3 regions of the Methylomonas sp. MK1 genome follow, and region 2 is predicted to be linked to each of the others. Evidence: riboswitches for the same ligand, from Rfam matches in the RefSeq annotation. Region 2 holds a riboswitch; each other region holds the start of a gene.
What was found. Region 2 has a riboswitch for cyclic di-GMP ahead of G006_RS28860 (VPLPA-CTERM sorting domain-containing protein). Riboswitches for the same ligand answer to the same signal wherever they lie in the genome.
Positions count from the first base shown of each region.

Region 1: linked by a shared signal. The riboswitch ahead of G006_RS0106185 (hypothetical protein) and the one ahead of G006_RS28860 (VPLPA-CTERM sorting domain-containing protein) in region 2 are both predicted to bind cyclic di-GMP.
Region 3: linked by a shared signal. The riboswitch ahead of G006_RS0111395 (hypothetical protein) and the one ahead of G006_RS28860 (VPLPA-CTERM sorting domain-containing protein) in region 2 are both predicted to bind cyclic di-GMP.

Region 1 covers NZ_AQOV01000001.1:1,344,797-1,355,663, reverse strand. Annotated here, with positions in the region: gene gspD (type II secretion system secretin GspD) at 1-1,302, shown strand, start outside; gene gspE (type II secretion system ATPase GspE) at 1,289-2,800, shown strand; gene gspF (type II secretion system inner membrane protein GspF) at 2,807-4,018, shown strand; gene gspG (type II secretion system major pseudopilin GspG) at 4,115-4,546, shown strand; gene gspH (type II secretion system minor pseudopilin GspH) at 4,531-5,073, shown strand; gene gspI (type II secretion system minor pseudopilin GspI) at 5,070-5,444, shown strand; gene gspJ (type II secretion system minor pseudopilin GspJ) at 5,437-6,015, shown strand; gene gspK (type II secretion system minor pseudopilin GspK) at 6,012-6,947, shown strand; gene gspL (type II secretion system protein GspL) at 6,940-8,133, shown strand; gene gspM (type II secretion system protein GspM) at 8,114-8,629, shown strand; cyclic di-GMP riboswitch class I at 9,349-9,427, shown strand; gene G006_RS0106185 (hypothetical protein) at 9,467-10,258, shown strand; gene G006_RS0106180 (hypothetical protein) at 10,359-10,867, shown strand, end outside.
Region 2 covers NZ_AQOV01000001.1:2,876,271-2,887,137, reverse strand. Annotated here, with positions in the region: gene G006_RS0113735 (cytochrome-c peroxidase) at 1-77, opposite strand, end outside; gene G006_RS28865 (hypothetical protein) at 293-1,129, opposite strand; gene G006_RS28860 (VPLPA-CTERM sorting domain-containing protein) at 1,325-2,074, opposite strand; cyclic di-GMP riboswitch class I at 2,520-2,594, opposite strand; gene lpxC (UDP-3-O-acyl-N-acetylglucosamine deacetylase) at 3,016-3,942, opposite strand; gene ftsZ (cell division protein FtsZ) at 4,051-5,211, opposite strand; gene ftsA (cell division protein FtsA) at 5,235-6,461, opposite strand; gene G006_RS0113705 (cell division protein FtsQ/DivIB) at 6,482-7,225, opposite strand; gene G006_RS0113700 (D-alanine--D-alanine ligase) at 7,212-8,162, opposite strand; gene murB (UDP-N-acetylmuramate dehydrogenase) at 8,159-9,037, opposite strand; gene murC (UDP-N-acetylmuramate--L-alanine ligase) at 9,037-10,464, opposite strand; gene murG (undecaprenyldiphospho-muramoylpentapeptide beta-N-acetylglucosaminyltransferase) at 10,461-10,867, opposite strand, start outside.
Region 3 covers NZ_AQOV01000001.1:2,407,915-2,418,781, reverse strand. Annotated here, with positions in the region: gene G006_RS0111420 (transglutaminase domain-containing protein) at 1-521, opposite strand, end outside; gene G006_RS0111415 (glycoside hydrolase family 17 protein) at 623-2,323, opposite strand; gene G006_RS0111410 (sigma-70 family RNA polymerase sigma factor) at 2,658-3,176, shown strand; gene G006_RS25470 (FecR family protein) at 3,323-4,348, shown strand; gene G006_RS0111400 (TonB-dependent siderophore receptor) at 4,586-7,117, shown strand; cyclic di-GMP riboswitch class I at 7,196-7,274, shown strand; gene G006_RS0111395 (hypothetical protein) at 7,347-8,135, shown strand; gene G006_RS0111390 (hypothetical protein) at 8,289-9,122, shown strand; gene G006_RS0111385 (hypothetical protein) at 9,119-10,096, shown strand; gene G006_RS0111380 (hypothetical protein) at 10,096-10,867, shown strand, end outside.

The DNA.
Region 1 (10,867 bases), 1.5 Mb from region 2:
CTGAACACGCTAATAACCAGTAACAGTGCCGGCAAAACCACGCCGGTCGCACCGCCGATGGTGGCCGACGAACGCTCCAATTCCATTATCCTGGGTGGCGATCCGGAGATGCGTTTGCAGATGCGCGCCTTGATCGCCAATCTGGATACGCCGATGGAAAAAGCCGGCAATACCGAAGTGATTTATATGCGTTATGCGGTGGCCAAGGAATTGGTGGAAACTCTGACCGGGGTGGGGTCTTTGAAGGACGAAAAAGCTGACCAGGCCAAAACCAAAGCTTCCACCAGCAAGGACTTTGATATTCGGGCGGACGAGGCGGCCAACGCCTTGATTATCACGGCGCCGCACGATTTGATGGCGACCTTGAAATCGGTGGTCAGACAATTGGATGTGCGCCGCGCCCAAGTGCATATCGAAGCGATTATTGCCGAAGTCAGCTACGACAAATCGCAGAATATTGGCGTCGAATGGCAAACCAAGGAAGACGGCAGCGTATTTGCGGCCAGCAGAAAAGGGGAGGGCAACTCGCTCGATCTATCGCAATTTATTTCCTCCGTCGGTAAGGGCTTGAGTATCGGTTATTTGGCAGGCAGCGAGTTAAAAGCCTTGTTGACCGCGTTTGCCAATGATACCGACGTCAACGTGTTATCCACGCCGTCGCTGGTGACGATGGACAACGAAGAAGCCAACATGATAGTCGGTCGCAACATCCCGTTAACCACCGGCCAATACACACCTTCCGTCGGCGGCAGCCTGAGTACCCCATTTCAAACCATCCAACGCGAAGACATCGGTATTAAACTCAAAGTTTTGCCGCAGATCAGCGAAGGCAATGCGGTCAAATTAAAAGTCGCGCAAGAGGTTTCGAGCGTTGTCCAAGGTACTACCGGTGCGGATTTGCAGACCAATAAACGCAAAATCGAAACCAGCGTATTGGTCGATGACGGCAAGGTGTTGGTATTGGGCGGCTTGATCCAAGACGACATCACCGAAACGGTGGATAAGGTGCCGCTGTTGGGGGATATTCCTTATCTGGGCTACTTGTTCCAAACCAATTCGACGATTATCACCAAAAAGAATCTGATGGTGTTTTTGCGCCCGCAAATCATCAGGGATGCGGGTAAGTCCAGCGGCTTAACCCACGACAAATACAATTACATCCGCGACAAGCAACAAGAGTTTAACCAGGACGGCGTGCTGTTGATGCCGGAGCAGAAACAGCCCTTGCTGGACAACTTATCGGACGACAATTCGGTTGCGGAAGACAATCGCGGCGAGGCTGGCGGCAATGGCAACCGCTGAACCGACAGCGCCAGCGCCGACCGATAACAGGCTGCCGTCCTACGGTTTTGCCAAACGCCACGGCGTGATAGTCGCGGAATGTTCCGCGCAGCAGGCGCGTATCGTTTACCAGCCTAAAGCCACGGTAACGGCCTTACTGGAAACCCGGCGCTTCGTGGCTAGACCTGCCAGTTTCGAAGCGGTCGGCGCGGAAGAGTTCGAGCGGTTGCTGCAAGCGGTCTACGAACACAAAACCGGCCATGCGCAACAGATGGTCGATGATATGCAGGACAATCTGGATTTGTCCGAGATGGCCCAGCACTTGCCCAAGCCGGAAGACTTACTGGAAAGCGAAGATGAGGCGCCGATCATTCGTTTGATCAACGCGCTGCTCACCGAGGCCATCAAGGAAAACGCCTCGGACATTCACATCGAATCCTACGAAAAACGCATGGTAGTGCGGTTTCGGGTGGACGGCACCTTGCGGGAAATTATCGAGCCGCAGCGCGAATTCGCGCCCATGGTGATTTCCCGGCTTAAAGTCATGGCCAAGCTGGACATTGCAGAAAAGCGCTTGCCGCAGGATGGTCGTATCTCCTTGAATATCGGCGGCCGCACCGTGGATGTGCGGGTCTCAACCTTGCCTTCCGGCCACGGCGAGCGGGTGGTATTGCGTTTGCTGGATAAGCAGGCCAACCAATTAAGTCTTAAGCAAGTCGGTATGTCGGATTATGAGCTGAACAGCATTCAGCAAATGATCGCTCGTCCGCACGGCATCATTCTGGTGACCGGGCCTACCGGTTCCGGGAAAACCACCAGCCTGTATGCGGTGGTTAATCAATTGAATCAACGCAGCCGCAATATTCTTACCGTCGAAGACCCTATCGAATATTACCTGGATGGTGTCGGCCAAACCCAGGTGAATGCCAAGGTGGACATGACTTTTGCCAAGGGCTTGCGGGCGATTTTGCGGCAGGATCCAGACATCGTGATGGTCGGCGAGATTCGCGACCGGGAAACCGCCGAGATTGCGGTGCAAGCCAGCTTGACCGGCCACTTGGTGCTTTCGACACTGCATACCAATACTGCCGTAGGCGCCATCACCCGGCTGCGCGACATGGGTATTGAGCCGTTCTTATTGGCGTCCAGCTTGGTCGGCGTGATAGCCCAGCGGTTGGTGCGCAAACTGTGTCCGCATTGTAAAAAACCGGAACAGGTGCCGGAACAGGATTTAGCCAAGCTCGGGTATCGCAGCGAAACCGGCAAGCCTGTTACTGTTTATCAAGCCCAAGGCTGCCCGCAGTGCCATAACCACGGTTACAAGGGCCGGGCTGGTATTTTTGAAATGATCATGCTGGATAGCACGATGCAACAGCTGATCCATGATGGCGCCGGCGACCTTGAGCTGGAACGCCATGCCCGACTTACCTCACGCAGTATTCAACAAAGCGCGCTGGAAAAAGTGCTGAACGGCGACACCAGCATCGACGAAGCTATCCGTATTACCTTAAAGGATTAACTGGGTATGGCGGTCTTCGAATATCAAGCGCTGAACGGCAAGGGCAAATCGGTTAAAGGTACGCTTGAGAGCGACACGATCAAAACCGCGCGCCAACAATTGAAGGCCAATGATTTAACGCTGCTGGATATTCAGGAAGTTCATAAAAAAGAACGCAGCGGCCAGTCGCCGCTATTGGCGCAAAGCATCGGCATGCGCGCGCTGGCGCATATCACCCGGCAGTTGGCCGCTCTGCTGAAGTCCGGCTTGGCGATAGATGAAGCGCTAGGCATCATTGCCCGGCAACTGGAATCGGCGCGGGCTAGGCGGATATTGCTGGCGATCAGAAGCCGAATTCTGGAAGGGCAAAGTCTGGCCGTGGCTTGCCAGGCCTTTCCCAGTACCTTTCCACCTTTGTACCGCGCCACTGTTGAAGCGGGTGAATCCTCGGGCAAGCTGGATCAGGTGCTGGAAAAACTGGCCGATTATCTAAGCGACAAAGGCCAGCTGCATCGCAAGTTACAAATGGCGATGATTTATCCGGTGTTGTTGTCGTCGGTGTCCGTATTGGTGGTCATCGGCCTGTTGGCGTATGTGGTGCCGGAAATCACCGGCGTGTTCGACAAAATGGGCCACGAGCTGCCGGCTATTACCCAGGCCTTAATTAGTTGTAGCGATTTTTTGCAGAGCAATGGCTTGCTGTTGCTGGTCATCGCGGTGGGCTTGTCTGTGGCGGCGAAGCTGATTTTGCGCCGGGAGCGGCCGCGCATGCTGTTTCACCGTTGGCTATTGACCATGCCGATTACCGCCCGCTTTTCCAAGGGCTTAAACACTGCCCGCTTTACCCGTACGTTGGCGATTTTGACCAATAGCGGCGTCGAGCTGCTGGAAGCCTTAAAAATCTCCAGTCAGGTGTTGTCCAACAACGCCATGCAGCAGGCGGTGGCTCATACCGCTATCCGCGTGCGGGAAGGGCAGAGTTTGAACAAGGCGCTGGAAGCCAGCGGTTTCTTTCCGCCGGTAACTATTCACTTGGTTGCCAGCGGCGAAGCCAGTGGGCAATTGCCGCGCATGCTGGAAAGTGCTGCCGACGATCAGGAGCGCGATATTCAGGCGCTGACCGAATTGACCATGGGTTTATTCGAGCCGGCCTTGATTTTGTTCATGGGGCTGGTGGTGCTGACCATCGTGCTGGCGATTCTGTTGCCGATATTTGAAATGAACCAGCTGATTAGATAGGTGTTTTGTCATACGCCTGTCACGTTGTCTTTCTAATCTTCTCCCAGTTGTCCCGCATACCGGGGTGTGCTTTAACCAATACGAATTTAGACCGCTATGAGCAATAAAAAACAGCAAGGCTTTACTCTGATCGAAGTGATGATCGTTGTGGTGATTTTGGGCATTTTGGCGTCCATCGTCGTGCCGAAAATCATGGGCAGACCGGACGAAGCCCGTGCCACTCGCACCTTGCAAGACATCAGAGCCATCAGCGCCGCGCTGGATCTGTATCGCCTGGATAACTTCAGCTATCCGACCACCGATCAAGGCCTGGAAGCCTTGGTACACAAGCCGGCCAATCTGCCGCAAGGCGCGCATTGGAAGCAGGGCGGTTATCTGGATCAACTGCCGGCCGACGCCTGGGGCAAACCGTATTTTTACATGCAGCCCGGCGCGCACGGCGAGTTTGATTTGTATTCCTTCGGTGCTGACGGCGTGGAAGGCGGCAGCGAAGCCGGCGCGGACATCACTAATTGGGCGCAAAAATAAGTCAGCTTGAGGGCTTGAAGGTTCGCGGCTTTACGCTTATCGAGCTATTGATTGCGATGGTCCTGATCGGCGTGATGAGCAGCATGGCGATGCTGGCGATGGGCAATGCCGATCACAGCAAGCAGCAACAATTGGAAGTTGAGCGGCTGGCAAAATTGCTTGAGCTGGCTGAGCAGGAAGCGATGATACGCGGTGACAGCATCGGTCTGGAATTGGTCGGTCAAGGGTATAGGTTTCTGTCGCCGACCCAAGGCAAGTGGCAGCCGGAGACTGGCGATGCGCTATTCAGACAACGGGATTTGCCAGCCGGTATGACCTTGGCGTTGACCCTGGACGAAAAGCCGGTGTACCTGACTATGCACTTTGGCAGCAAGGTGCATCCCGAGCCGCAGATTGTATTTACGCCGGACGGGGCCGCGGATGCGTTCCAAATTGCGTTGGATTTAGCAAAAAGCGATCTCCGGTTTTGGCTGAGTAATAGGGCGGACGAGGGCTTAGCGGTTTCCAGCGTCGCCATCAAGCCATGAAACATGCGGGCAACGGCGGCTTCACGCTGTTGGAAGTGCTGATAGCTTTGGCTCTGTTAGCCATCCTGATGGCCGGCTTGATCAAAATTACCGCCGATAACACCAAGAATCTTTGGTATCTGGAAAACAAAACGATAGCCGCGACGATAGCCGCCAATCATGCGGTGCAATTGCGCCTGGCTAGCGAAAAACCGGAAAACCAGGATGGCTGGGACACGATGGCCGGCCGGCGTTGGTATTGGCAGGCCAAGCGCGGTGTAACGCCGAGTATCGGCGGCACGGTCTGGGATTATCGGATAGAAGTGTTTTTGGAAGGCGACAAGTCGCCTTATGCCGGATTGCTTAGTTATGTTCCGACCGGCCATGAATAATAGCGCCAGTCGCGGCTTTACCTTGCTGGAAATCCTGATCGCGATGGCCGTGTTCGCGATCATGGCGGCCATGGCCTACGCCGGCTTGAGCGCGGTGTTGGATGCCAGAGCGGGCACGGAAAAACGCTCGGACAGCGTCGCCGCGTTGCAGCAAACCCTGTATTTGCTGAACGAAGATTTAGCCCAGGCTTTGCCGCGCTCGATTCGGGACGAATTCGGCAGCGAACAGCCGGCGTTTTCCGGCGGTAATGGCGAAGACTTGCTGACCTTGACGCGTAGCGTGCCGGAATGGTCGGCGTTGGCGATGCGCAGCCAATTGCAACGTATCAGTTATCGTCTGGAAAAAGGCAGCTTGTATCGGCAAGTTTGGACAGTGTTGGATCGTACTCAGCAGACGCAATTTCGCCGGAAAAAATTGCTGAACGTCGCGGCGCTTGATTTGCGGTTTTACGGCAGCGACTGGACTACGCATTGGCCGGCCGGTGGTACCGGCTTACCCAAAGCGGTGGAGGCTAATTTTAACTTGGCCGGCTTAGGTGTCATTCAGCGGCTGTTTCTGGTGCGGGAATGAGGTCGCTACATCAGGCGCAATGCGGGATCGCGTTGATCACCGTCATGTTGATACTGGCTATCGCTACCGTTGCCGTGGTGTCGATGTCCAGCGCGCGGCAGTTGGATATTCGCCGCACCGAAAATCAGCTGCGTAGCGCGCAAGCCTGGGAATACGTGTACGGCTTGGAAAGTTGGGCCATCGGCCGGTTGGCTGCCGACACCACGCCCGGTAATGGTTACGGTTTGGCTGAAGAATGGTCTATACCGTTGGCAAGGACAAACGTCGTCGGCGGCACGATGCAAGCACAGATTGAGGATTTGCAGGGCCGGATTAATCTGAACAACCTATTGGTGGAGGGCAAAATTTCCAAGGACGATATCAAGCGCCTGGAACGCTTGCTGGCCATTCTAAAACTGAAAACCGAGCTGGCGCAGGCGATAACCGATTGGGTTGATGCGGATATGGATGTCAGCTATCCGCACGGCGCGGAAGACGAAACCTACACCCGCCAAAAGCCGGCTTACCGCGCCGCTAACCGGCAATTTGCCGATGTCAGCGAGTTGCTGTTGGTACAAGGCATGACGCGCGAGACCTATCTGAAATTGCTGCCTTATGTCTACGCGGTGGAGGGTTACGCGCCGCTGAATGTCAATACCGCCAGCGCTACGGTGTTGCGTTGCTTGGCGGACGACATCAGCGCCGATCAGGCGGAATCCATATTCAGAGCCCGAGGCAAGCCTTTTGCAAAAGTCGCCGAATTTTTAAAGGATGAAACGGTTGCCGACGCCGGCATCGGTAAATATGGCTTGGGTGTCAGTTCGCAAAACTTTTTATTACAAGGGCAAATCGATATGGGCAAAACCCATTTGCAGTTTGAGTCGCAATTGCAGCGCGATAGTGGTGGCGCGCAAGTGGTGAAGCGCCAGCGCCAGGGCTTGGCGCATGGCTGAAAAACTGCTGGTCAGAGTAGGTGCCGAATCTGCCGATAAACTGGAATGGTTGAATCTTGCCGAGCCTGATAGCCAGCCGGCATCAGGCACGATGGCCGAGTTGGCAGCGGCTGCGCAGGGTAAGTCTGTACTGCTGTTATTGCCGGCCGCTTCGGTGCTATTGCTGGAAATCGAGCTGGCAGTTAAAACCACCGCGCAACTGAAAAAAGCCTTGCCGTTTGCGTTGGAAGACCTACTGGCCGAGGACGTGGAAAATTATCATCTGGTTTGGTTAAAGCAGGACCGGGATAAACTCGCCGTGGCGGCGATTACGCACGACACATTAGCGGCGCGGCTTACTCCGTTTCGCGAAGCCGGTTTAGAGCTGGCAGCTGCGTATCCGGAAACCTTATGCCTGCCGTATCAGCCTGGACAAACGACTTTGTTGCTCGAAGAAAGCAACGCAATTTTGCGCAGCGCTGCCTATTTGGGCGGCGGCGTGGATGCGCAATTTCTGCCGCAACTGCTGGAAAAAGCCTGTGCCGAAGGTGCCGATTTCCAGACTTTACTGATATGCAAACACAGCGAAGACACCCAGCTGCCGGATGGTTTGGCAAATAACGGTTTGGAAACAGTCATAGCCAAGCCTTTGCAATTCATGGCGAGCTCAGTCGAGTCATTGCCAGCCGAGCTGAATTTGTTGAGCGGTGCGTATGCCGTCAGTCATCGTCCAAAAGGCCGCTGGCAACAGTGGCTGCCGGCGGCCATCATTTTGGCTGCGGCCTTGGCGGTGCAGAGCTACGCTTTACTACATACCTATTGGCAACAACAAGCCGAACTAAGCGAGTTGGAAGCGAAAAGCCAAGAGCTGTTCAAACAAACTTTTCCCGATGTGAAACGCATCGTCAATGTCAAAGCTCAGGCCGAGCAACAGCTGGCGCAGCTCAGAAAACAACAGGCTTTTGCCGGTAGCGGCTTCATGCGCTTGATCTACCGTTCCGGATTGGTGTTGAAAGAAGCGCCGGCCGTACACTTGAAAAAGCTCAATTTCCTGAACGGCGGTTTGCAGTTACATCTGCTTGCCGACGACATCGGCCAACTGGAGCAATTCAAACAGCAGCTGCAAAGCAGTATGCAGGTGAAAATTCAATCCGCCGACAGCGGCGCAAACGGCGTGGAGGCGCAACTTGAGATTCGCGAAAAATGATTTAGCGCAGCGTTTTGCCGAATTAACGCCCAGAGAGCGAGTACTGGCGCTGGGTGGTGTGCTGGTCGTGCTGATGTATGGCGCATACCTGCTGTTTTACCAACCAATTGCTGAACAAAGCCGCTTGCTGACCCTAAAAATCCAGGCGCAACAGCAAATCTATACCTACTTACAACAAGTCGGTAACGAAGCGGCGGCTTTGCGGCAACAGGCTACGGTTGATGCACCGGCATTGGATGGCGCTAATCAATCGCCGCTGGCGGTAGTCGATTTCAGCAGCCAGCAGCTGGACATAAAGCCGGCGATCAAACACCTGTCGCCGGAAGGCGAGGACAAAGTCAGCGTCTGGCTGGAGCATCTGGCCTTCGACCAACTGATGTCCTGGTTGACAATTTTGGAAACCAAACACCGTTTGCAAGTGCTGCAAATCGATGTTGAAAAACCGGCCGATGCTGATGGCATCGTCAATGCCAAGGTCTTACTGGGTGTTGTTTAGTCTGCTCAGGTATCGTCGCTCCCGCGCAGGCGGGAGCCCAGTTGCCGCAGCTGATTTGCTGCGCGGTCCCAAGGCGTCCAGTTTACCGTGAATGCCGAGACCAGAATTCTTTGATAGCTTCAAACTTGCCATCCATGGCACTGGATGCCCGCTCTTGTGCCCTGTGGGTATCCCGGCGGGCATGACGGACTTCTTGGGTTTAGCTGAAGTAGCTCAATAGTCAGGATACGCCTTGCCGTCCACAGCTCACGACAATTCATACCTGGACCACGTCCCACTGCTATTAAGTTAAGAGCGGATGGTTCTATCTCCCCTCATCCCAACCTTCTCCCGGAGGGAGAAGGGGCTTCTTCCTTCGCTCAATGGCAGTGAGGCAATGCCCGCAAAAAGAATCTTAAATTTCATAGCTACCGCCCGCGCCCGATCATCCGCTGAATTTTCGTGTTAGCGGCCGGCTTTGTAATACAGATGTATTACATGTCACGTGAATTTAACAATGCTGTAACCGAAAAGCCGCTATTGCTCTGGAATAATCCGCGTCAAGTTGAAGGGTCGAGGATCGGCAGTTCAGCAAGGATTCAGGAGCAACTAGGGAACACGGACGGCACGGACAAGGAGCGGCTAAGGAAGAGGATAGGGAGGAGGCTAAGGGGGAAATGGTAGCGGGGGCAACAAAGCGGCGCTGTCAGGATGTTAGATGGCGTCGAGTACGATCTAAAGCGTGTAAAAGCCAAACTCGTTGTGAAGCGGGGACGGAAAGTCACAGGTCTTGCAGGTCAAGACGGCTGGGCTGTCACCTTATGTCATTAATCGAAATTTAAACATGAGGTTTTAAAAATGAAATTGTCTAAAAAATTGTTGGCAGTTGCAGTATTGGCGGCGGCCGCTTCAGGCGCCGCGGAAGCGCGTATCCAAGCTATCGGTGATGCAACAGCAGACGGTAGCGAGTTTTTGTTCAACCTGGTTGACTACACAGCGAAAACTTCATTTACACTGGATTTGGGTATCACTGTTGAGCAATTTCTGGCTAACCCTAGCCAATCATTGTCTTTCTCACTGAGCGACAACAACTTTCAATCATTCGCTGCTGCTTACACTGCCGGCAACGATGTTGCTTGGGGAGTTTCTGGTGGTCATGGGATCCTGGCTGACCTGACTGACCTGCCTAAATTTGGTTTCTACACAACGTCAGTAGTTCCTTCTCCTGCCGTCATCGATAGCAATGCAGGCGACATTGGTAATACTATGAGTAAATGGAACGTTATGGTTGGTTCTGTTCAAACTCAAGATGCCAATTCTAACAATCTGAGCACCTTCAGAACTGTTGGCCAACAAGGTTATACAGCTGTTTACGGTAACGATTTCCAAACTGCTTTGCCATTTGCGGCCCAAGGTCAGTTAGGCAATGCTTTGGCGTTCGTTCATGAAAAAGTCAATGCCGACGATTTCGATACTGGAGAATTGGAAACTTTCCCAGGTACATGGAATTTTTCATTTAGCGGTAACGTGGGTTCTTTGACCTATACCGCTGCACCCGCTGCTGTGCCACTGCCTGCCGCAGTTTGGATGTTCGGCGCCGGTTTGATGGGCGTACTGCGCGCAACTCGTCGTAAATCATTGGCGGTTTAATCCCGCAAACGTCTTGAGCCGGCCGGATTCTGCTTTGCTGGTTCCCCCTTCATGAACGGGTCGGCTCAAACTTTAAATTCAATCAATTGAGAGATATACAATGAAAAATCAATTATTGTCTGCTGCTATCGCAGTGGCTTCTCTGGCAGGTTTCTCGCAAGGTGCATCCGCACATGCGCCAAGCGTCACGCCGGATATCGAAATCTTTATGTCCGGCGCTAGCGCGCAAGACAAAGCCCTGGCGGCATTGTTTGTTAATTTGTGCGACGCCGGTACTTTGGATGTATTTAAAGACAACGGTACAGCGGGTTCCGAAGGTAAAAACCATAGTGCTTATTTCTGCACACTGAACTCTACTAACGTACCCGGCCTGACCGTCAACGGTGCTGCCGCAACCACGGCTAAAGTATTGTTCCACAAACGTTCTGCCGGCGGTTCTGCGCAAGGTGTTAACCCGCTGATCGACGGCGTGGCGATTGCTGCTATGCGTATTGACAACGGTAACTGCACCCAACAAGGCGCGACCAACACTTGGTTTTGCAACGCCAGCGGCGCTAACCTGACCAACGTGCTGTCCGATGCCGGTATTTCCGATGTCGAGCCAAAATT
Region 2 (10,867 bases):
AACGCGGCTGCATTGAAACTGAGCAGCGCAGTTCCGGCTAAGACAATCGCTAATAGGCTATGACGAAACAATGTCATGGTGAAACTCCACTGAGAAATGGTTAAGTGGCAAAAAATACTGCCCAAACCGCTTAAAACGGGCGGGCGTGAACGAAAAAAGGCCGATAAACCACAGCGAGTAATTTATCGGCCATCCTTATTCCTTTAGCGAAGTCTCTCGCCAAATTCCTTATTTACACGAACACCGGCTTAAGTCTTTTGGGTTTAAGCGCTTCCTTGTGTGTTGGTAACGCTTAAGCGTTGCGTTTGCCCCGGCCTATGCCCAAAAAACCGGCCAGCGCGCTACCGAACAACCAAACAGCCGAAGGCACGGGTACCGCGGCAGGTGGGGTGTATGTAGAGGCGGCCGCCGACGCGGAAATGTTCAAGGAGATACCGGCGCTGGAGCCGAGGACGTCCGCGCCGCCGACGAACACTGCATACCAGCCGGCCTGCAAATCGTTCAGCGTCAAGGTAGCGTATCTTTTGGTGTTGGCAAACGCAGGGTTACCGGTGACACCTGTCGAGCCGGATACGCCGGTTTCATAGAGGTCGTCGATACTGACATCGTGTGCACCGGAGTCGATGACGCCGCCGAACGAGTTAACGTAGTTTTTGCTGGAGGAACTGACGTAGCCCAGCGTTTCGACAATACCGTCCGCGCCTGTTGCCCAGATGATGCCTGGATCCCCGGCTTGGCCGACCGAGTTGAATTTATGGATTTGGCCGGTTAGCTCTGCCGGTGTATCGACGCCGACTGTTTCCCCCGAATAAGCCACATTGGTTCTGAAGATTGAAAACGCCGGAAAGTTTGCGGCAGACGAACGCGCGTCTACTGTCACGGATTGGGCTGATGAGCTTAGATAGAAATTGGTAAATGCGCCTTGCATGCCCCAGCCATCGTTGGAAAGCGCCGGATTGCCCGCGAAGCCCAGATTGCTGGAATTAAAACTAGGGTTTGAGATGCTAGTACCCAACTCAAGGGTGTTATCGGCACCTGTCCAAGCCGCCGCAGCTGGTTGAGCCATGGCAAGGGTTAACGCCGCGGAAGATAGGGTGATTTTGAAAATGTGTTGTAAATTGATGTTCATTTTTGAGTGTCTCCAATATCCACCACATCGCGGTTTACGATTGTGGTAGATTTAAGTTGCTGTTTAATTTGGATTCGTCTGAGGTGTTTCGGGCCTGGCAGCCAAAAGTGGACGATTCCAAAGTTTTAATATGCATTGCGAGGGGTGAGTCGATAGCTGATGTCGGTTTACCTACTCGCTCTTACTCGCTGTGGTTTATGCGGTGCGGCGTTTGCCGAATACGCCTAATCCCGCTAACGCAGAACCAAACAACCAAACGGCCCCTGGAACCGGTACTGCACTAACGCCTTCTCCGGTTATGGTCAAAGGCAGGTTGGCTCCGGTGACGTAGTCGGTAGCAGTAAGGGTTATTTGATAGTCAAAATGATCCTGACCTGTGGCGCCAGTTACGGGGTTGAGGCCAGTTGCACCAGTGATAACGTCGCCCTTGTTGAAACCCAGCACGGCTTCTTCAATGGTGAGAGAGTAATCTCCAAAAGCAATAATGTAATTGCCTACGTCCAAAGCAGTCGCCAGATAGGAGTCTCGGCTCAACAAGCTGCCGTCGGCCCATCCGCCGGTATTGCCAGGTATGGTGTAGGCTGGACTGTCGTCGCCGCTGACTATTTCCGTAGTGAGTGAGACCGTGTCCTGAAAAATGCGGAATTGGCTATCCGCCAGGGTTAGTTCGCCGTCGCCGTTGATATCGACATAGGCGCCGGGATGTGCGCCCCAGCCCGCTGCGTAGCCTTCATTCGCCAGGACATCGATGACAACATTGGCAGCCGATGACAACGAAAACGAATAGAAATCGATTGTGGTACCGGCGCCGTGAACCGGGTCGACGGTCTTATAGATGGTTCCGTTTACGACCTCGGCCTGTGCGCTGCTTAGGCCTAAAAGTGAAATAGCAAGTGTTGCAGCCACCTTTTTTAAGGTTTGGGCATTTCTAGTGTTAACAGACATAATTCAATTCCTTTAAATAGAGTAAGACGTAGATTTTTACCGGTAGTCTCTACCGGCGACATTCAAGGTTTCGTATTTCCCTTTACGAGTTGTTGTCTAACGCACATGTGCCCGCTGCCGCGATGCCAGGCTCTTACCGTTCGATCCTGTTCGTACGGTAAGGGCCTAGGGCTGGCCGTTTGACCAACGGCTTCCCGCGCAATTTGAACGGTCTTAAAACCGCTAAGTATTTCAATATTCCCGGATTGATCATGCCGCGCTATGTTTGCGAGGGAAGCAGTCCAAAGAGTTTGAAATACCGGGCTAGTTTGCACAGTGTGTTAAACAATGGGTTCAGACTAATCAGGTGATATAACAAACTATTCCTGACCAGTGAGCGACTGCTAGGGGATAGTTGTCGTCGTTTCCATATCGACCCGCTAATCCCTTCTCTTGCCTGCTCAAAAGAGGTAGCTCGACTATCTGAATCAGATCCGCAGCTTTCCGGCCCCGCCTTGCGACGAGTGTGGCGACTTGTTGGCTGCGCCCAGAGGGTGCAGCATTAATAGCTAAGCAAAATATGCGCCAAAATAACGCTAAGCGTGGGTGGTCAGCTTTTTTGTATGAATATTTATATATAAAACAAGGGGATAAATGGTTTGCTTTGAGATGGTGGGGCTGCAATAAGCGTGGCTGTTTTCCGGGACTCCAGCTGGCTTTAATACTAGGGGATGAGTTATTTCACGTATTTTGAGTTATATCCCTTACTTTTTGCAGGGATAGACTTTGCCATGGGGATGAGCAGATGAATTAGAGCCAGCCTAGAGAGTCGGCCATTTCTGAAAGGGCCATGGCTGCTCATTTAGGGCAATATTAGCTGGAAAATTCTTTAAAAATTGGCTGGAAGGGACGGGGAGGCTTGGGCCTCCGCCGTTTATTCAGGGTATCTGGCGGGGTTGGTCTTAGCCGGTAGCTCTAGCCGAAGTTTGAGCGGAATGCATGAAGGATATAGGGGCTTCTTCGGCATTTTCGAAAGTCACCATTTCCCAGGCGTCTTTGTCGTTCATTAAGCTTAGCAACAACTTGTTGTTCAACGCGTGGCCGGATTTGAAGCCTTGATATTCGCCAATCAGGCTATAGCCCAGCAAATATAAGTCGCCGATGGCGTCGAGAATTTTGTGTTTCACAAATTCGTCTGCGTAGCGCAGACCGTCTTCGTTCAACACTTTATCGTCGTCCACCACAATGGCGTTATCCAGGCTGCCGCCTAGCGCCAGATTGTTCTCGCGTAAAAACTCGATGTCCTTCATAAAACCAAAGGTTCGGGCCCGGCTGACTTCCTTCACAAACGTAGTCGAAGAAAAGTCCATCACAGCGGTTTTTAGATGTTCGGAAAACGCCGGATGTTCGAAATCGATGGTAAAGGTGACTTTAAAGCCATCGAACGGTTCGAACGCGGCCCATTTATCGCCGTCTTCCACGCGGATTGCGCGTTTGATACGGATATATTGTTTGGGTACGTCCTGCTCGACCACGCCAGCCGATTGCAACAAAAACACAAATGGTCCGGCGCTGCCGTCCATGATCGGTACTTCCGCGGCGCTGACATCGACAATCGCGTTGTCTATGCCTAAGCCGGCCAAAGCCGACAGCAAATGTTCGACCGTGGAAACTTTTACGCCGTCACGAACCAAAGTCGTGGATAGCTTGGTTTCGCCGACATTTTCAGGGCGCGCGGCAATCATCACCGGAGTTTCCAAATCCACGCGGCGAAAACGGATGCCGGTATCGGGATCTGAGGGGTGCAGGGTCAGATAGACCTTATCGCCGGTATGCAAACCGACGCCGGTGGCTCTGATGGTGTTTTTTAAAGTACGCTGTTTAATCATGAAATGCCGACAAATAGGTAAAACAAAGTCGGGGAGTCTATCACAGATTATGCGATAGCTCCCCCCGAACTTGGCTCAGCTGCCTCATAGACTTGCCGCAAGCGGCCCTTAGTCTGCTTGGCGTCTCAAGAAGGCCGGTACGTCCAAGTAATCCAGGTCCACATCGTTTCTAGGTTGCGCGCCAAAGCGAGATTCCCGGGCCGATTCCTGTTTTTGCTGACGCACGATGGTCGGTTTGTCCAATTGATCGTAATTGATCTCGCCGGCCGCGACTTTTTTCACCAAGCTGATTGGCGAAGCGGCTTGCTTGGCTTTTTCGCCCATGCCGGTGGCGACGACGGTGACTTTAATTTCCTGACCCATAGCTGGATTGACCGCCATACCGATTTTCATGTCGGCGTCTTCGGAAGCAAATGCGTGCATGATGCTGCCGATTTCGTCGAATTCGTTCAAGCCCAGGTCGCCGTTAGAGGTGACGTTCACCAGAATGCCGCGAGCACCTTGCAGATTGTTGTCATCCAACAAAGGGCAGGCAATCGCTTTTTCAGCTGCCAAACGCGCGCGGTTTTCGCCGCTGGCGACGCCAGTACCCATGATCGCGCTGCCCATATTGGACATGACGGTTTTCACGTCGGCAAAGTCAACGTTCATCAGACCAGGGTGAGTGATTAGCTCGGTAATACCTTGCACCGCATCGCGCAACACGTCGTTAGCCGCGCGGAATGCTTCCACCAGCGATTTATTGTTGCCCAAAGTTGGCAGCAATTTTTGGTTTGGAATGATGATCAATGAATCGACCAGTTTTTCCAGTTCGCGCAAACCGGCATCGGCGACGCCCTTTTTCTTGGAACCTTCAAAATCGAAAGGTTTGGATACGACGGCTACGGTCAGTACGCCCAGTTCTTTGGCAACTTCGGCAAATACCGCGATAGCACCGGTACCGGTACCGCCGCCCATGCCGGCAGTCAAAAATACCATGTCGGCGCCAGCGATCACTTCGCGGATGCGGTCGCGATTTTCTTCGGCAGCTGCTCTGCCTACTTCAGGACGAGTGCCTGCTCCCAGGCCTTTGGTTAGTTCTACACCCAGTTGCACAATGGACTCTACGCTCATTTCCCGCAGGGCTTGGGCATCGGTGTTGGCGCAGATAAATTGCACGCCGTCGATACCATCTTCCACCATATGGTTAACCGCGTTGCCGCCACCGCCACCGACGCCGATGACCTTGATAACCGCGGTGCCGCTACTATCCAATAATTCATATTTCATTTTCACACCCTCCAGACAAAAAATTAAAAATTTCCTTGAAACCAGCTTTTGATTTTTGACAACAGATCCGCGCCATCATCGTTCATGCCTAACGCCCGGCCGTGATGATCCTTGCCATAAAGCAACAAACCCACCGCGGTCGAATAAATCGGGTTTTCCGCCACATCGGTCAATCCGGATACATGCAGCGGCACACCCATGCGAACCGGCATATGGAAAATTTCCTCCGCCAATTCGACCAATCCTCTTACTTGCGAACTGCCTCCGGTAATTACCATGCCGGCCGCAATTAAATCTTCATACCCACTTCTTCTTAACTCTGCTTGTACCAGCAGCATTAATTCTTCGTAACGCGGCTCGACAATTTCCGCCAGGTTTTGCGCGGAGATCTTGCGCGGCTCACGGTCGCCGATGCTGGGGACCGCGATGGTTTGTTGCGGATCGGCCAATTGCGTCAACGCGCAAGCGTATTGGCGTTTGATTTCCTCCGCGTTTTTGGTCGGCGTCCGCAGCGCCACGGCGATGTCGTTGGTGACTTGATCGCCGGCGATGGGAATCACCGCTGTATGCTTGATCGCACCTTCCGAGAAAATCGCAATATCGGTGGTGCCGCCGCCAATGTCGATCAGACACACCCCCAAGTCTTTTTCGTCGTCGGTCAACACGGCCGCGCACGAAGCCAGTTGTTCCAACACGATGTCGTCCACATCCAGCCCGCATTTGCGGATGCATTTGACGATGTTCTGTTCGGCACTGACGCTGCTGGTGACCATGTGCACCTTGGCTTCCAAACGAATGCCTGACATGCCGATCGGCTCCTTGATACCTTCCTGTTGGTCGATCACAAACTCCTGCGGCAGGATGTGCAGGATCTTCTGATCGGCCGGAATCGCCACCGCCCGCGCCGAATCGATCACTCGGTCGATATCGTGCTGAGTAACTTCCTTTTCCTTGATCGCCACTATGCCGTGCGAATTCAGGCTTTTGATATGGCTGCCGGCGATACCGGCAAACACCGATTTGATCTGGCAACCCGCCATCAATTCGGCTTCCTCAATCGCCCGTTGGATGGAATGCACGGTCGATTCCAGATTGACCACGATGCCTTTTTTCAGGCCCTTGGACGGTGCGGTGCCGATACCGATCACTTCGATTTCGTCGCCACCCCGGTATTCACCGACGATAGCCGCGACTTTCGACGTGCCTATATCAAGCCCCACTAATAAATTTCGATCTGTCTTTTTGGCCATTGTTTATGCTCGGTAAGCGTTTAAATCAGGTTTTTATTTTTTTCCACGATTGCTTTCCAATCGATGTTGGTGACTTCCGGTTTCCAGGTCACCGCAAAGCCGTTCGGGTAACGGGTATCCACGCTCGCTATCATGGCCAGCTGTTCCTCTCCCAATAAATCCATGGTTCTTAGAAAGCGCTGCATATTTTCCAGCGGCGCCTTTCTGCCCAACTGCATTTCCATGCCGCTGGCTAACTTGATCCGCCAGGCTCGTCGTTCGTTGACGTGAAACTCGGCGAGCTGCATCGATTTATCCTTCAAGACGATGTACACGCCTTTCATGATCTCCAGCAGCTTCTTTTCCTGGCCGTCCGGGCCGGTAATCAGCGGTAAATTTTTAAATTCGTCGATATTGTCCGGCACCAACAAATCGCCTTGCTTGTTCAGCAGCGCCGATTTCCCCCAACGCACTACCGGTTTTTGCTCGGTAATTCTTATATGCACCGCATCCGGCCACACCCGCTTGACATCGACCTTATCTACCAATGGCAGGGCTTTAATCGCTTGATGAATCGCATCCATGTCTGCCTGGTAATAGCCCTGTTTCATTTGCGGCGCCAATACTTCTTTCAGCCGGTCCTTGCTGGTGTACTGGAACGCGCCCTCAATCTTGACGTAGCGAATCGGCTTACTGCTCAGTGCGCTGGCGCCGAATTGCTGCCACGTCCACCAACCGCCGCCGACCAACAGTGCGGAAATAACGATGAATCTAAATCGGCTCACCTGGACCCGCCATGCTGGTTTCCAAAATGCGCCAGACCAACTCATCGAAACTAATCCCCACGGCCTTAGCGGCCATCGGCACCAGACTGTGGTCGGTCATACCCGGTACGGTATTGACTTCGATCAGTTGCGACCGGTCGTTAGCGTCGATAAATACATCCACGCGCGCCCAGCCTTTCACATCTAAGGCATGGCAGGCTTGTACCGCCAAGGCTTGCAATTGTTGTTCGCGCTCCGCGCTCAAGCCGCAGGGGCAGTGGTATTTCGTGGTGTTAGCTCGATACTTGGCATCGAAATCGTAAAAGGAATTGGGCGTTTCCAATCTGATTGCCGGCAGTGCTTCGCCGTCCAATATGCCAACGGTGAATTCTTGGCCTTGTACCCATTGTTCTGCATACACGTCGCATAGATACTGCTTGGCCAATTGCAGGGCTGCGATCAATTCGTCGCGATTAGTCGCTTTGCTCATACCGATGCTGGAGCCTTCCTGCGCTGGTTTAACGATCACCGGAAATCCCAGTTTGGCGATGCAAGGATCGATGTCAGCGGCACTTTTCAGCACGTACCAAAGCGGCGTGCTCAAACCCAAACCTTGCCAGCACAACTTGGTACGCAATTTGTCCATACTCAATGCCGAAGCCATCACGCCGGAGCCGGTATACGGCAAACCCATTACTTGCAAGACGGCCTGCAACACGCCGTCTTCACCGCCACGACCATGGATTACGTTGAACACTCTGTCGGCTTTGACGCCTGCCAACGCATCGATTGGGCTAGCGGTGACGTCTATCGCGACCGCGTCAACACCTTGCGCTTTCAAGGCTTGAAACACCGCGTTGCCGCTGTTCAAGGATATTTCGCGCTCGGCGGCCGAACCGCCCAACAGGACCGCGACTTTGCCGAAATCGGCGGCATTTTTGATGCGTAATGGCTTCATGCTTTATCACCTACCCGGCAGACTTCAGTTTGCAGACTGATGCCGAATTGCGTTTGTACTTGAGTTTGAATATGTTCGATCAAGGTTTCTATATCTTCAGAGCTAGCGTTGCCACGATTCTCGATAAAATTGGCATGCTTTTCCGACACCACTGCGCCGCCGATCGCAAAGCCCTTCAGGCCGCAGGCTTCGATCAAGCGGGCCGCGTAATCGCCAGGCGGATTCTTGAATACTGAACCGCAAGTCGGTTTATTGGTCGGTTGCGAGGCGTTGCGTTTTTCCAGTAGTGCTTTGATATGTTGCTGGCTGGCTTCGCTGTTGCCTTTGCTTAACTTCAGTTGAGCCGACAAGAACCATTCGTCGGCCAAACCTTTTACAGAACGGTAGGCCACTTCGAATTCGTGGTGATCCCGTTGGGTTACATCGCCGCGCGGGTTGATCATTTCCACTTTCTCGACGATGCTCCAGGTCTCGCCGCCAAAGGCGCCGGCATTCATTTTGAGCGCGCCGCCCATCGTGCCTGGGATGCCGGCTAAAAACTCGGCGCCGGTCAGGCCTAAATCCGCGCAAAAGCGGGCGACATGGGCGCAAGGTACGCCGGCTTCTACGTAAACTCGTTCGGAGTCGGCCAGATACATTTCTTTCAAACGGCCGCGGGTATTGATCACCGTGCCGCGAATGCCGCCGTCGCGCACCAATAAGTTACTACCCAAGCCCATCCAATACAGCGGTTCGCCAGCGGGTAGGCTGGCGATAAATTCGATCAGGTCGGCTTTGTTTTCCGGGATGTACAGGTGTTGGGCTGGACCGCCGACGCGCCAGCTGGTGTATTTCGCCAGCGGCTCGTTGTTTAATAAAGTGCCTCTGGTCACCATTACCTTAGGGCCTCAGCCAATTGGTGCGGCAATTCAGCAGCGATCTGGCCGACATTGCCGGCGCCCATGGTCAATACCACGTCGTCTTTTTCGACGATGCCGGCCAGGATGGTGGCCAGATCTTCACGGTTTTGCACGAATACCGGATCAACCTGGCCGCGTACTCGAATCGAGCGGCTCAGCGCTTTGCCGTCGGCACCGGTAATCGGCGCTTCGCCGGCCGAATACACATCCAGTAATATCAGTACATCGACGCTGGACAGTACCTCGACGAAATCTTCGAACAGGTCGCGGGTGCGGGTATAACGATGCGGTTGAAACACCACCACCTTGCGGCGGGTCGGCCAGGCTTGGCGCAAGGCTTCCAGAGTGGCGGCCAGTTCGCGCGGGTGGTGACCGTAATCGTCGACTAGGGTTAGTTTGCCGCCGTTGAAATCTACGTCGCCATTGATTTGAAAACGTCTGCCCACGCCTTTGAATTCGGCCAGACTTTTGACTATGGCCGCATCATCCACGCCCAGCGCGGTGGCTATGGTCGTGGCGGCCAAGGCGTTCAGCATGTTGTGCCAGCCCGGCAGGTTCAGCGTGACTTTTAGCGGCGGTTGGCCGCCCCAGCGCAGCACGGTGAAATGCGTACGCAAGCCGTCTTGTTTAATGTCGATGGCGCGGACGTCGGCATCTTCGTTAACGCCGTAGGTTTTCACCGGTTTGGAAATGTTTGGCAAAATCGCGCAGACGCCTGGGTCGTCGCTGCACAAAACAGCCAATCCATAAAAAGGTAATTGGTGCAAAAACTTGATGAAAGTATCCTTCAAACGGCTGTAGCTGCCGCCGTAGGTTTCCATATGGTCTTGATCGATGTTGGTCACTATCGCCATCATCGGTTGCAGGTACAAAAACGAGGCATCGCTTTCGTCGGCTTCTGCAACCAGATATTTACCCAAGCCCAATTTAGCGTTGGCGCCAGCGCTGTTCAAGCGACCGCCGATGACAAAAGTCGGGTCCAGGCCACCCTCGGCCAGCATCATGGTGGTCAGACTGGTGGTGGTAGTCTTGCCGTGGGTGCCGGCGACGGCGATGCCGAATCTAAAGCGCATCAATTCGGCCAGCATTTCCGCGCGCGGAATCACCGGAATGCGATTCTCGTAGGCGGTGACGATTTCCGGATTGGTTCTATCGACGGCGGTAGACGTGACGACCACATCGACATCGAGCACATTGTCGGCGTGGTGGCCGAAGTAGACTTTCACACCCATGGCTTGCAGGCGATCAGTAACCGCCGAGCCTTTAATATCCGACCCGGACACGGTATAGCCCAGGTTGGATAGTACTTCGGCGATGCCGCTCATGCCGGTGCCGCCGATACCGACAAAATGGATTTTGTCGATGTCGCCCAGCGCTTGGTTTTCGATGTTGGGGCGGTTCATACGGCGGCCTCCGCAACGCAAATATCGGCCACAGTCTGAGTGGCGGCGAGTCTGGCCTTGGCTTTGGCGGCCCGGCTCATGGATGTTAATGATGTCATGGCTTGTTCTATGGTTTTACGCAGATTGTCCGCGTTTAATTCGGGTTGCGGCAGCAACAATGCGGCACCGGCTTCTGTTAAATATTTGGCGTTGGCGGTTTGGTGATCGTCGATGGCGTGCAGCAAGGGCACGAAAATCGCCGGCAAGCCGCAGGCCGCCACTTCACTGACCGTCATCGCGCCGGCCCGGCAAATAATCAAATCGGCCCATTGGTAGGTGGTGGCCATATCCTCGATAAAGGCCAAGGCTTCGGCGTTCAGACCCAGTTTGCGGTAACGCTCGGCCACTTCAGCTTGCATGGCGC
Region 3 (10,867 bases), 470 kb from region 2:
CCCAGATGGGCAAGTTCGCGGCAGACGCCTTCGCCGGCCATATTGGTTTCGACTGCCGAGAGCTGGAAATGCGGCGAGTCCGGATTGAAACGGATATTGTCACGCAGCCAGCGATGCAGCGTCGCGACTTGGTCGTAGCCGGGTAAGGCGTCGGCGACGATTTCCTGGGCCAGATCGATAAACCGGTCGGATTCGCAATAGCGGGTCGGGATCAGATAGGTCAGTACCGAATCGGGCAGACTCTGCACTTCCGTAAACGGTGCGCCGGGGCAGACGTCGATATGCTCGTTAGTATGAATATCGGCGCTGGTGCGCACGGCAAACTCGCCGGGTGGCGCAATCAGGCGCTGGCAGAGATTGCCGTAGTAGTCGGTATATTCGAATACCGGCACCGTCGGATTCAATGTATACGACTCGCGGGCTACCCATTGATTGGCGCCGTTGCGCGGTCGCAGCATCAAAATGAACGGAGTCTCGATGCTGACATCGAAGGTTATTTCGCAACTAGTGCGCAGCCACATATGGGGTGTCCTTGTGTTGATTACCGAAAAATTAGCCTTGGGGCACGCGCCGATAGGCGCGTTGCCGGAGCCAGCCGCTTGAGCAACATTGATCGTACGTGCTAAATCTTGGCTTTGCCTGAGCGGAGGGGCCAGAACGGGATCGACAGCACCAGTATACACAGCAACCAAGCGATGAGTTGCTGATTGTAAAACGTGTAACCCAGGGCTACCGGTAAACCTTCGCTAAAGCCCGGATGCGCTTGGATAAAGTCGTAGGCAGCCATGAATTCGTGCGTCTCACCTATCACCACGGCGACAGTGCCGAAACTTAAAAAATACGCCAACAAGCGGTCGCGCGGCGTTTGTGAATCACCGCTGGACAGGCTGTCGAAGCGCAGCATCTGCCAGTTTAGCCGGCGTTGAGCCAGGTATAGGCAAACGCTCAAAGCGCAGATGCCAATGGCCGGAATCGCGAATTGTTCGACAGGGAAACTCAGATACCGGCCGTTCAATGCCAGACTGTAGGTTTTATACAGCGCCAGCACCACGAAAAACAGATAGGCGCTTCTCAAGCGGTTTGCCAGGGCCGGCAGCGCGGCTTGGTTGGCTAAAATCGCATAACCGCGTTGCAGCAACAAGCCGCTTAATAGGGTGTTGGCTACTATTAGCAAAATGGTGTAAGCCTGTTGCCAGATGCTATAGCTGGTAAACCACAGAAAGTCCGCCAGCGTCACCAGGCAAGCGCCAAACACTTGGGCCAAGGCTAAAAACACCAATAGGCGCGGCAGCGACAGCTTTGATAATTTCTTGAAGTAGACCGCAACCAGCAACAGCCACAGGCCGGTCGCCCAGGCAAAATGCAGCAACCAGTCAGGGTTTTCGTAAACCGGGCCGGTCAACGGAAATACCGGTTCGCGGTCGATAGTCAACAAGCCCCAATTCGCGCCGACCACGCCTTCGTTATGACTTTTCCAGGGCTGGTTAAAGGCTTCGACGATGTTGTAGTCCAAGCCGTGCCGGTTCACGACTTCGATCAGGCTGCGTATGAAGCGGGTTTCGTTAACGACGCTGGGAATGGCTCGGCCGCGTTGGCGGCCGGCGGCGGGCCAGCCGGACTCGCCGATCAGAATCGGTTTGTTCAGGCCCATGCTATGTGCTTTGTCTTCGATCTGCTGGACGATTTTCTCGACATGGCCTGCGGCATCTTCAATAGCCACCGGCTCGTCTTCCCAGTAGGGCAGAATGTGTACGGTGATGAAATCCACTTCCTGCATCAGTTGCGGGTATTTCAGATAAATCGACCAGACATCGGCATACGATACCGGCTGTTTCACCGCCTGTTTGACCTGGCGGATATAACCGATCAGCGTGTCTACATCCATGTCTTTGCGCAGCAGGACTTCGTTGCCGACCAGCACCCGTTTCACCACATCCGGATTGGCGTTCACCGCTTCGATCAGCGCGGCGATTTCCTTTTTATTACTGGCATGGCCGTCGCCCAGCCAGCCGCCTTGAATCATCTCCACGCCGTGTTTGCGCGCAAATTCGGGAGTAGGCTGCATACCGCCGAGAATCGAGTAGGTACGGATGGTATGGGTTTTATCCGCAATCAAGCCCACGTCCGCGTCGATATGTTCCGGCAGCGGAAATTTTTCGTCTATCGGGCTAAAACCGTCCCGGTAAGGCGCAAACGACAAGCTGCGCAATTTACCCGAAGGTACATCGACCCCGGCGTCTTGCGGGCGATTCAGGCTCCAGGCGATAGCGCCGTGAACGACAACGATGAAAACCAGGCAGAACAAAAGATGGGTGGGGCGCATTACAGGAGATGGTTAAGCTGAGTGAATAAAAACGTGGGTTTGCGGGGATTATACAGGCTTGGCGCGCGCTAAAAATCAAAGTCGGTGAGGCAGACGGCGATTCTCGATAAAACTATGTTATCTGCCGGCCATTTCGCGGGTTATTTGCCGCATTCCCGGATTGCAAGCAAGCAAGGTTCAAAGCCAGGCTGCATGTATGGTGGGGCCTGCCAAGCAGCATTTGTCGTTGGTTCAATTATTGCAAACGCTCTGACGCAAGGCTGCGCTGCGACATTTTGGTGGGGTATCAGCCAGTCGCTGTTTTTGAATAAAGCTTTGGATATTTTCGATACGCATGAGTGCACAGCCATTGACCGATATTTCCGCGTTCTGGACCGAGTCCTTGGCCGATGAGTTATTGCGTTTTTTGACCGGACGCTTGAAATGCCCGGACATTGCCGCTGAATTAACTCATGACACGTATCTGGGGTTACGGCAGATTGCCGAGAAAAGTCAGCCGGATAATGCCCGAGCCATGGCGTTTCGGATCGCGATCAATCTTGCCATTGACCATCAGCGCAAAACCATAGTCAGGGACCGTTACGGCGCTGACGAAGATTTCGATGCGCTGGCTGAAACTATTCCCGGTAACGCCGTGCCACCGGAACAGGTGTTGATCAGTCAACAACGTTTGGCCGCATTGCAACAGGCGCTGGACGAGTTGCCGCAAGCCTGCCGTAGTGTGTTTTTACTACATGGGGTCGATGGCCTGACCTATACGCAAATTGCCGAACGCTTGGGGATTTCCAAATCCCAGGTCAATAAGTTACTGGCCAAAGCCATGGCGCATTGCGCCCGGCAACTGGCCGATTGAACAAAACGCCCGCATTATTTTTCCGCAACCTGCTTCACACCGATGCCGTTAACGCCTGCCGCTTGTTTGCAAAGCCCGTCTTGCTATGATCGCTTTCGTGCCTGGCACGTCTTTATCAATAATACCCCTGCTTAATTGGAGCTCGCATGCCCGCGCCGTCCGACAAATCCGCTCATACAAGTCTGCAAGATCAGGCCATCGCCTGGCTGGTTTGTCTGCGCGACGACAGTTTGAGCGATGCGGAACTCGAAGCGTTCGCCGATTGGCTGAGCCGCGACACCTTGCATGCCGAAGCGTTTACCGAGGCGGAGAATTTGTTCAGAGATATGGTGCTGGCCGGCAACCAGTCCAGACAGGCCGAGGCCCAACAACCAGCGTCTCGGCAAATCGCCCCGGTGACATTCCGCGCCGCTAAAATCAAGCCAGCCAAACCCCAATCGCGCCGGCCCTGGTTTACTGCCGGGCTTGCCTTTGCTGCGATGTGGCTGCTGGCGATTGGTCTGATCATGCCGCAGCAAGCGCGCTTATTTAGCGATTATTTATGCGACTACCGCACGCAAACCGGCGAAATTCGCCAGATTCAGCTCAGCGACGGCAGCCGTTTGCTGATGAACACCAATAGCGCGGTTTCGGTAGCGTTCACCGCCGCGGCCAGGCGTATCGTTTTGCACCACGGCCAAGTGCAGTTTACGGTGGCAAAGGATAGTCGGCGGTCTTTCGAAGTGGTGGTCGACGACTTGACGGTACGCGCGTTGGGTACCGTGTTTGAAGTGTATAAAACCGCAGAGGATCATACCGAGGTGACTGTCCAGGAGCATGCTGTAGCGGTCAGCAGTGCGGGTCTCGACAGTGACGTTACCGTCGCCCAGGGGCAGGGCTTGGTCTATCAACCCGGATTGCCGTTACCGCATCCGCGGGCCGTGGGTGCGGAACAGTACGCTTGGCAGCAACATCGGCTGGTGATCAACGATAGGCCTTTAGCCGAATTGATCAGCGAGTTGGAGCGTTATCGCTTCGGACGGATATTTCTGGCCGATGCAGCCCTTAAAAATCTACGGGTGACCGGAGTGTTTTCTCTGGATACGCCCGATGAGGCGCTGTCCTCGGTGCGCATAGCGCTGGGTTTGCAAGAAACCCGTATCGGTCCCTGGTGGGTGTTATTGCGTCGCTGAGTTTTTGGCGCGGAAACCCTGCGTGCATATTTCGTCAACCCAGCCCTTGAACATCGTCGCTCCCGCACAGACGGGAACGACGATGCGGCTTTAATTTGGAGTCGAAAGCTCGAGCGCATAAGCTCAAACCGTCCGCTTCGACTCCCTCATTTCGAAAATAGTTAAATTTTTGTGATCGATTTTTGTGCTGAAACGACTTCTATGTTGAGAAACATTTTTTTTCGGACAGGACGGATCTTGAAAGCACGGATTAACGATTTTCGCTACCAGCTTGCAGTCGGCGTATGGCATCGGCCAGCCGTATATCTTTGCTATGCGCTGAACGGCAACCGTGTCGGCGTCGATACCTGGGTGTTGATTGGGCTGGTGGCGGCCGGCGGACAATTGAGCAGCAGCCAGGCGGTTGCCGCGGAAGTTATCCGTCACTTCAACATCAGCGGTCAGTCCTTAAATAACGCGTTGATTCAATTTGCCGCGCAAGCAGAGTTGGAATTGATTTTTTCAGCGGACATGTTGCGTGAGCTCGCCAGTCCCGAGCTGCGCGGTGACATGTCGGCGGAGCAGGCATTAACACACTTGTTGCATGGCAGCGGCTTTACCTACCGTTTTATCGATGCCGATACGGTGACTTTGGAACGCAGCCTGACGGCAACGGAGTCATCTAACCTGCCGCCCGTTACCCTGGATGCCATGACTGTCGTGGGCTTGAAAACAAGGGAGGCCGGTGCGGAAATCCTCACCGAGCCGATGCTTGACGAGGCGCGGACCTATGCCGTCAGGCATATTGCCAGCGCTACCGGAACGGACACGCCAATCAAGCAAATCCCGCAGTCGGTGCATGCGCTTAACCGCCCTTTGTTAGACGACCAGCAAACGATCAACGTCAGCGAATCCTTAGTCAATGTCAGCGGCATAGTGGCGCGCAATGAGCTCTACAGTCCGGTTATCGAGGGTACATTGATTCGCGGTTTTCGTTCCGAACAACTGATGGACGGCTTTACCCAGTACTACAACCCCGGCGACCGGGAAAGCACCATTAATATCGAGAGAATCGAGGTGCTGAAGGGGTCTAATGCCTTGCTCTACAGCGGCGGTTCGGGTTCGCCGGTGGGCGGGGTGGTGAATCTGCTTTCCAAATTGCCGCAGGCCAAAGCCTTCGGCGAAGTGGGTTTTAGAATCGGCAGTCACAGCTTTTATCAGCCGTTTTTCGATGTCAATCAACCGCTAAACGCCAATATTCTGTTGCGCATGACTGGCGAGTACACCAACGCCAGACATAACATCGACATGATCGAAACTCAGCGTTTCAACATCAATCCGGCGCTGACGCTGACCGATAACGACAAAACCCGTTTAACGCTCCAAGCCAAACTGTCGCGCTGGCAGCAACCGGAGTATCAGGGCTTACCCGCCACCGGCAGCATTGCCGGCGATTTTGCTACCCGGCCCGACCTGTTCTTGGGGCCGGCCAATCTGCCCGATAGTCATTCGAATGCCGATGCGGTGTGGGCCTCGTTGGAAAGGAGCATCAATCGGAGCTGGCGCTTAAACCTGAAGGCGCGCTATGCGCACTCGGAATTCGACGAGAAAATTCAGACCCTGTTCGGCAGCGATGGCCTCATCGCGGACCGGCCCTTGCTACCGGCATCGAGCTGGGCATTGGTCAATGCCGAATTGTTTCAACAACAGCAAGAGCGCAGCGTGCTGGGCAATTTGCAGGGTAATTTCAAGCTGGGTCCGAGCGAAAACAATCTGTTGCTGGGCGCGGATTACAGTCGCTTGTGCGATGCAGGCTTTATCGAGGGCGATTTTGGCCCCTTGGGTTTGGGTGTCGGTACGGTCGATCTGCGGGCGCCGATATTTGACACCCCTTATGCTGTGCCGGGGCCGGGCCTGGAAAATCAGTTCATCGAAAACATCACTTACGGCGCTTACCTCCAGTGGCAAAGCACTCTGTACCGGCGTTTGCATTGGCTGTCCGGTGTCAGGCTGGGCAAGGTTGGCATCGATTTTAATAATGCCCAAACCGGGGTACACGCTAAAACCGATACGCTGAAATGGCTGCCGCGACTCGGTGGTGTGATCGATCTGAGCGACGAGGTTTCCTGGTTTATTTCCTACAGCGAAGGCATGCGCGGCCAACCCTTTGTGAATTTCGTCGATACGCCGGCGCCGGAATTGTCGAGTCATCTGGAAACCGGCCTGAAATTCAATTTTTCACATCAATTCAGCGGCCAGCTGGCGCTGTATCAAATCGAGCGCAGCCAGGTCGCGGTCACCGACAGCAGCGATTTTCAGCGGCGTTCGGTCGCCGCCGGCCAGCAACGCTCGCGTGGTGTTGAAATGGATTTGCTCTGGCAACCGGTCGAGGGCTTCAGCGTGCTGGCGAACTATGCGCATACCGACGCCCGGTTCATGGACGACGAAGCCGGGGTGGCTGCCGGCACTCGCTTAGCCCAAGTCCCGGAGGATGCCGGGCGGCTCTGGGCGCATTACCGTTTTCAGCAGGATGCGCTGCAAGGCTTTAGCTTGGGTTTCGGCGTTTATGCCCGTGCCGGGGCGTATTTGTCCGACGACAACCGCTTCAAAACCGCCGGCTACCACAGCTTCGACGCGGCGTTAGCTTACGAAACCGGGAGTTTCAAATGGGCGGCTACCGTCAAGAATCTCAGCGATGAGGATTATTTTCAGCCCTACGGCTATTTCGAGGGCCGGGTGGCGCCGGCACCCGGCCGCGCGGGATTCCTGAGTCTTTCGATCAAGTATTGATGCCGTCGTTATCTATTTGCCACAGGAGTTTTTCAGGAGCACCTCACTCAGGGATTTAGAGTGATGTCGTAAGGACCGCGACAAACATGCCACATCCGCCGCGAGACGGAGCCGGAAAGCCACGGGTCTTGGAGATTAAGACAGCCGGGTTACCTGCAAGTTAAATGCCCTAAATTCGGGTTGGCGATTTGCAGATTAACTTTAACCGTAATTTATTAAGGAATAAAAAATGACAATCTTGCACTACAACCGCACTCAACTGGCAAGCGCCGGCCTGTTAGCCTTCAGCGCATTGACCGCCGTTTTAGCGCCTGCAACAGCGAGCGCTGCACAAGTTAGCGGCGATGCCACCATCACCATCAACAATGCCGCTTTTGCGGCGGCATCTGTCAATGTCGGCAGCGGGTATCCGAATGGCTGGATTGTCGCGAAACATTGGGGCGCCAGCGATAATTTACTCGGCATTACCGGCGCAACCAACGGCGGAACGGCGCTATCGGCAACCGCTAGCACAGCGATGTCGTTTGCGGTTAACAGCAACACCACGACCAACAGCTATCCGGCTGCCGGCCCCTATGGCCGTACCGAACAAGCCACAACGATGGACGCCGGCAACACCTCGATCGGTCAAATCGGTCTGAGCGGCGCCTGGTTGTTGACCAGCCAAGGCGGCAGCGGCATTTTGACGCCCTACGACTTTAGCCTGGTAAAAACCGGGAGCACCTGGAATATAAAAACCTTCGATACCGGTTTCGGTTACCAAAATTTCTTGAAGCTGACCAACGTCGCCGAGTCGTTGAACAGCAATGGCGAATTACTACTGAGCGGCGATTTGCAATGGACCGGGTTGTGGGCCGGTTTGGTTGGTGCCAATACCAATGCCGTGGTCGGTACTTTTAGTCTGGCTCCCAGTACTGCGCCATCGGCGGTACCGGTACCGGCGGCGGTCTGGATGTTCGGCAGCGGTCTGCTGGGCTTGCTGGGTGCAAGTCGCAAAAAAGCCTCTGTCGCGGCTTAACTCGAAAGTGGGCTTGGGGCGGTCGCCAAGATTCGCTCCGGGCCTTAGCTTATTGAAATAAATCCTTCTTCTTGCCAGCATGCCGTGCACTGCGGCTGTTTGCGTATTCAGGCAGGGAGAGGGCTTATTCTGACTATCCGCTGTAGGGCTTTTATGAAGATCAACAAAAACCACGGCTATCCCGTTTTGGCCGTGCTGGCTATCGGCATGGGGATGGTATCTCCAAGCGCCGATGCCGCGATATTGAATGCGCCATCCGGCGGCACTTTTACGATGAACCTGGACCGCAATGCGCTGGCGCCTTACGCCGGGGGTTATTACTTGTCGACGTTTTGGAGTACTGCAACGTCCAATGCCGATAATCCGGCCAATACCGGCGACCATTTGCTTAGCCAACTCAACAACACCGAGATTTCCGGACTTAATCAGGTGTTCGAGTTGACGGCTATCGGTAACGATCCTAGTCCGCAAGCCAGTCAGCGTCATGTCAAAGCGACGTCAGCCGAGTTTGCCATCGATACCGGCACTCTGGCCGGTATGGCCGGGGCGCAAGTCGGTATGAGCGGCGTGCAGGGGTTTTATGCGCCCAACTGGCCACCCGGCGGGGCCGGCTTGGTCAACGGCGATTTTTCGCTGCTATACGATGCCGGCCGGCAAACTTTGGGCCGCACCGGCTGGTACCTAGCCAATAACATTTATTTCACGATGGCGGTGTACGACTTAAACAACCTAAGCCTGAGCTTTACCAACGCCGAAAACTGGCAGTTTAGCGGCGATTTACTGATGTCGCCGGAAAACGCCGGCATGTTGCAAGGCGTGCAACTGGTCGATGTCGGCAGTTTCTGTTTGGGCACGGGTGCCTATGCCGGTTGCGGTCAGGTATCGGCGGTGCCGCTGCCCGCTGCGGTCTGGTTATTCGGTAGCGGCTTTTTGGGCTTTATCGGCATAGGCCGTAGGCCATATCTTTCAAGGAGTGTGACATTATGAAAATCAATAATCATCGATCATCCGGCATGCTGTTGGCCGCGAAACTATTAAATTCCCTGGATTCGCCATTCCCGTGCAGGTTGGAATCCACTACAGTCGCTCAACCGCCGTCTGCACCGGAACGACGCTATTTAGGAGCCGGGTTACTACTGGCGGTTTGCGGTATTTTAATGTCCGGCCATGTCCACGCCGCGACAGTAAGCGGCGGTGCGCTGGTCCTTAACCTAAACCGCGATGTGCTAATCGCCAGCGTCGATGTGAATGACTATCCGGACACACCCACCGCCGACTTTCCGATTTGCTGCCGGCCTTCTATTTATCTGGAAGAGTTTTACGACGCTTCGGCCGCATCAAAAACCTTTGTACAGTTGCGGGACGGCAATGCTCCGGATTTATACGATCTGGTATCCGATGAAATTCCGGCGACCGGGCTGCAATTTAGTGTCAACGGGTTGAGTCCGATAGTTAATCCGGGCGGGCGGCAGAACAGAAATACCACTTTCCAGTTCGAACCCGGCAATTTGTTCGGCACTGCCAGCGGTAGTATCGGTCTGGGTGGCGTCATGCGGTTTAGAGTGGACGTCGAGCCACCAACTAATAGAGTGTTGTTGGGCGACATGACCTTGGAATACGATCCTGCTCTGGAAGCGGCTACGCCCGGGCGTTCCGGTTGGGTGATTACCAATCACATCGGCTTCGATGCGGGCGGTTTTGAGCTGTTTGATGTCACCACCGCAATAGTCGGGGATACTTTAAGTCTCAACGGCAATCTGGGTTTAGGGTGGGGCTTCGATCATCTGGGCGCTCGCGACGCCCGTTTGCGCGATACCCGCATCGGCACCTTCAGCTTTCAAACCACGGTGGTGTCCGGAGAACTGCCGGCGGCAGTGCCGGTGCCGATGACGGTATGGCTGTTTGCCAGTGGTTTGGCTGGACTGGTTCTGAATGGTCGTTCTAAAAGAGAGATCGTCTGATGAAACAGGATGAAGTTACAGGATTGACTCGGCCGCGAACTGCTGTGTGCTCCGAGCCTGGCGAATGGCGTATACCCTTTTTCCGTAACGTCAGGCTGGTAAAAATCGCGGCAGGCGTAGGCGTCGGTTTGACATTGACGACAGCCGCGCAGGCAGGGCCTTCCCCGGTAATAAGCTTTGGACAGTATCGTAGTCATCAGGTCAATGTCGATGCCGGCGGGCAAAACATCATCGGTGACAAAGGCAACGAGCCAACGCTGGCCCTGAACCCGCTAAATCCCGCCAATATTGTCGTGGGCTGGCGTAAGTTCGATTCACCGCCCACTGCTGTCAAACACGGCGGCTATGCCTATAGCTTTGACGGCGGCGCGAGTTGGACTACCGGTATGCTGCCGGCCTTACCGCTGCAAACCCGCACCGATCCGGTGTTGGAGGTCGATGGCCAGGGGAATTTTTATTACCAGTCCCTGGCAATATCGGATAGCACGTCGGTGTTTAAATCCGGCGACGGCGGCGTGACCTGGTCGGAGCCGGTGTATCAGTTTAAAGGCGACAAGAACTGGCTGGCCATCGATAAAACCGGCGGTCCCAGCGGCGGGCATATTTACAGCACCTGGCGGCGGCCTGCCGACAGCAATCCAGACCCACATTATGTGCCCAAATATTTCAGCCGTTCCACAGATGGTGGTTTGAGTTACCAGGAGCCGGACGCGGCATTGCCGGTGGCAAACTTCGGTTTCGGCCGGCTGGCCATCGGCCCGGACGGCGAGG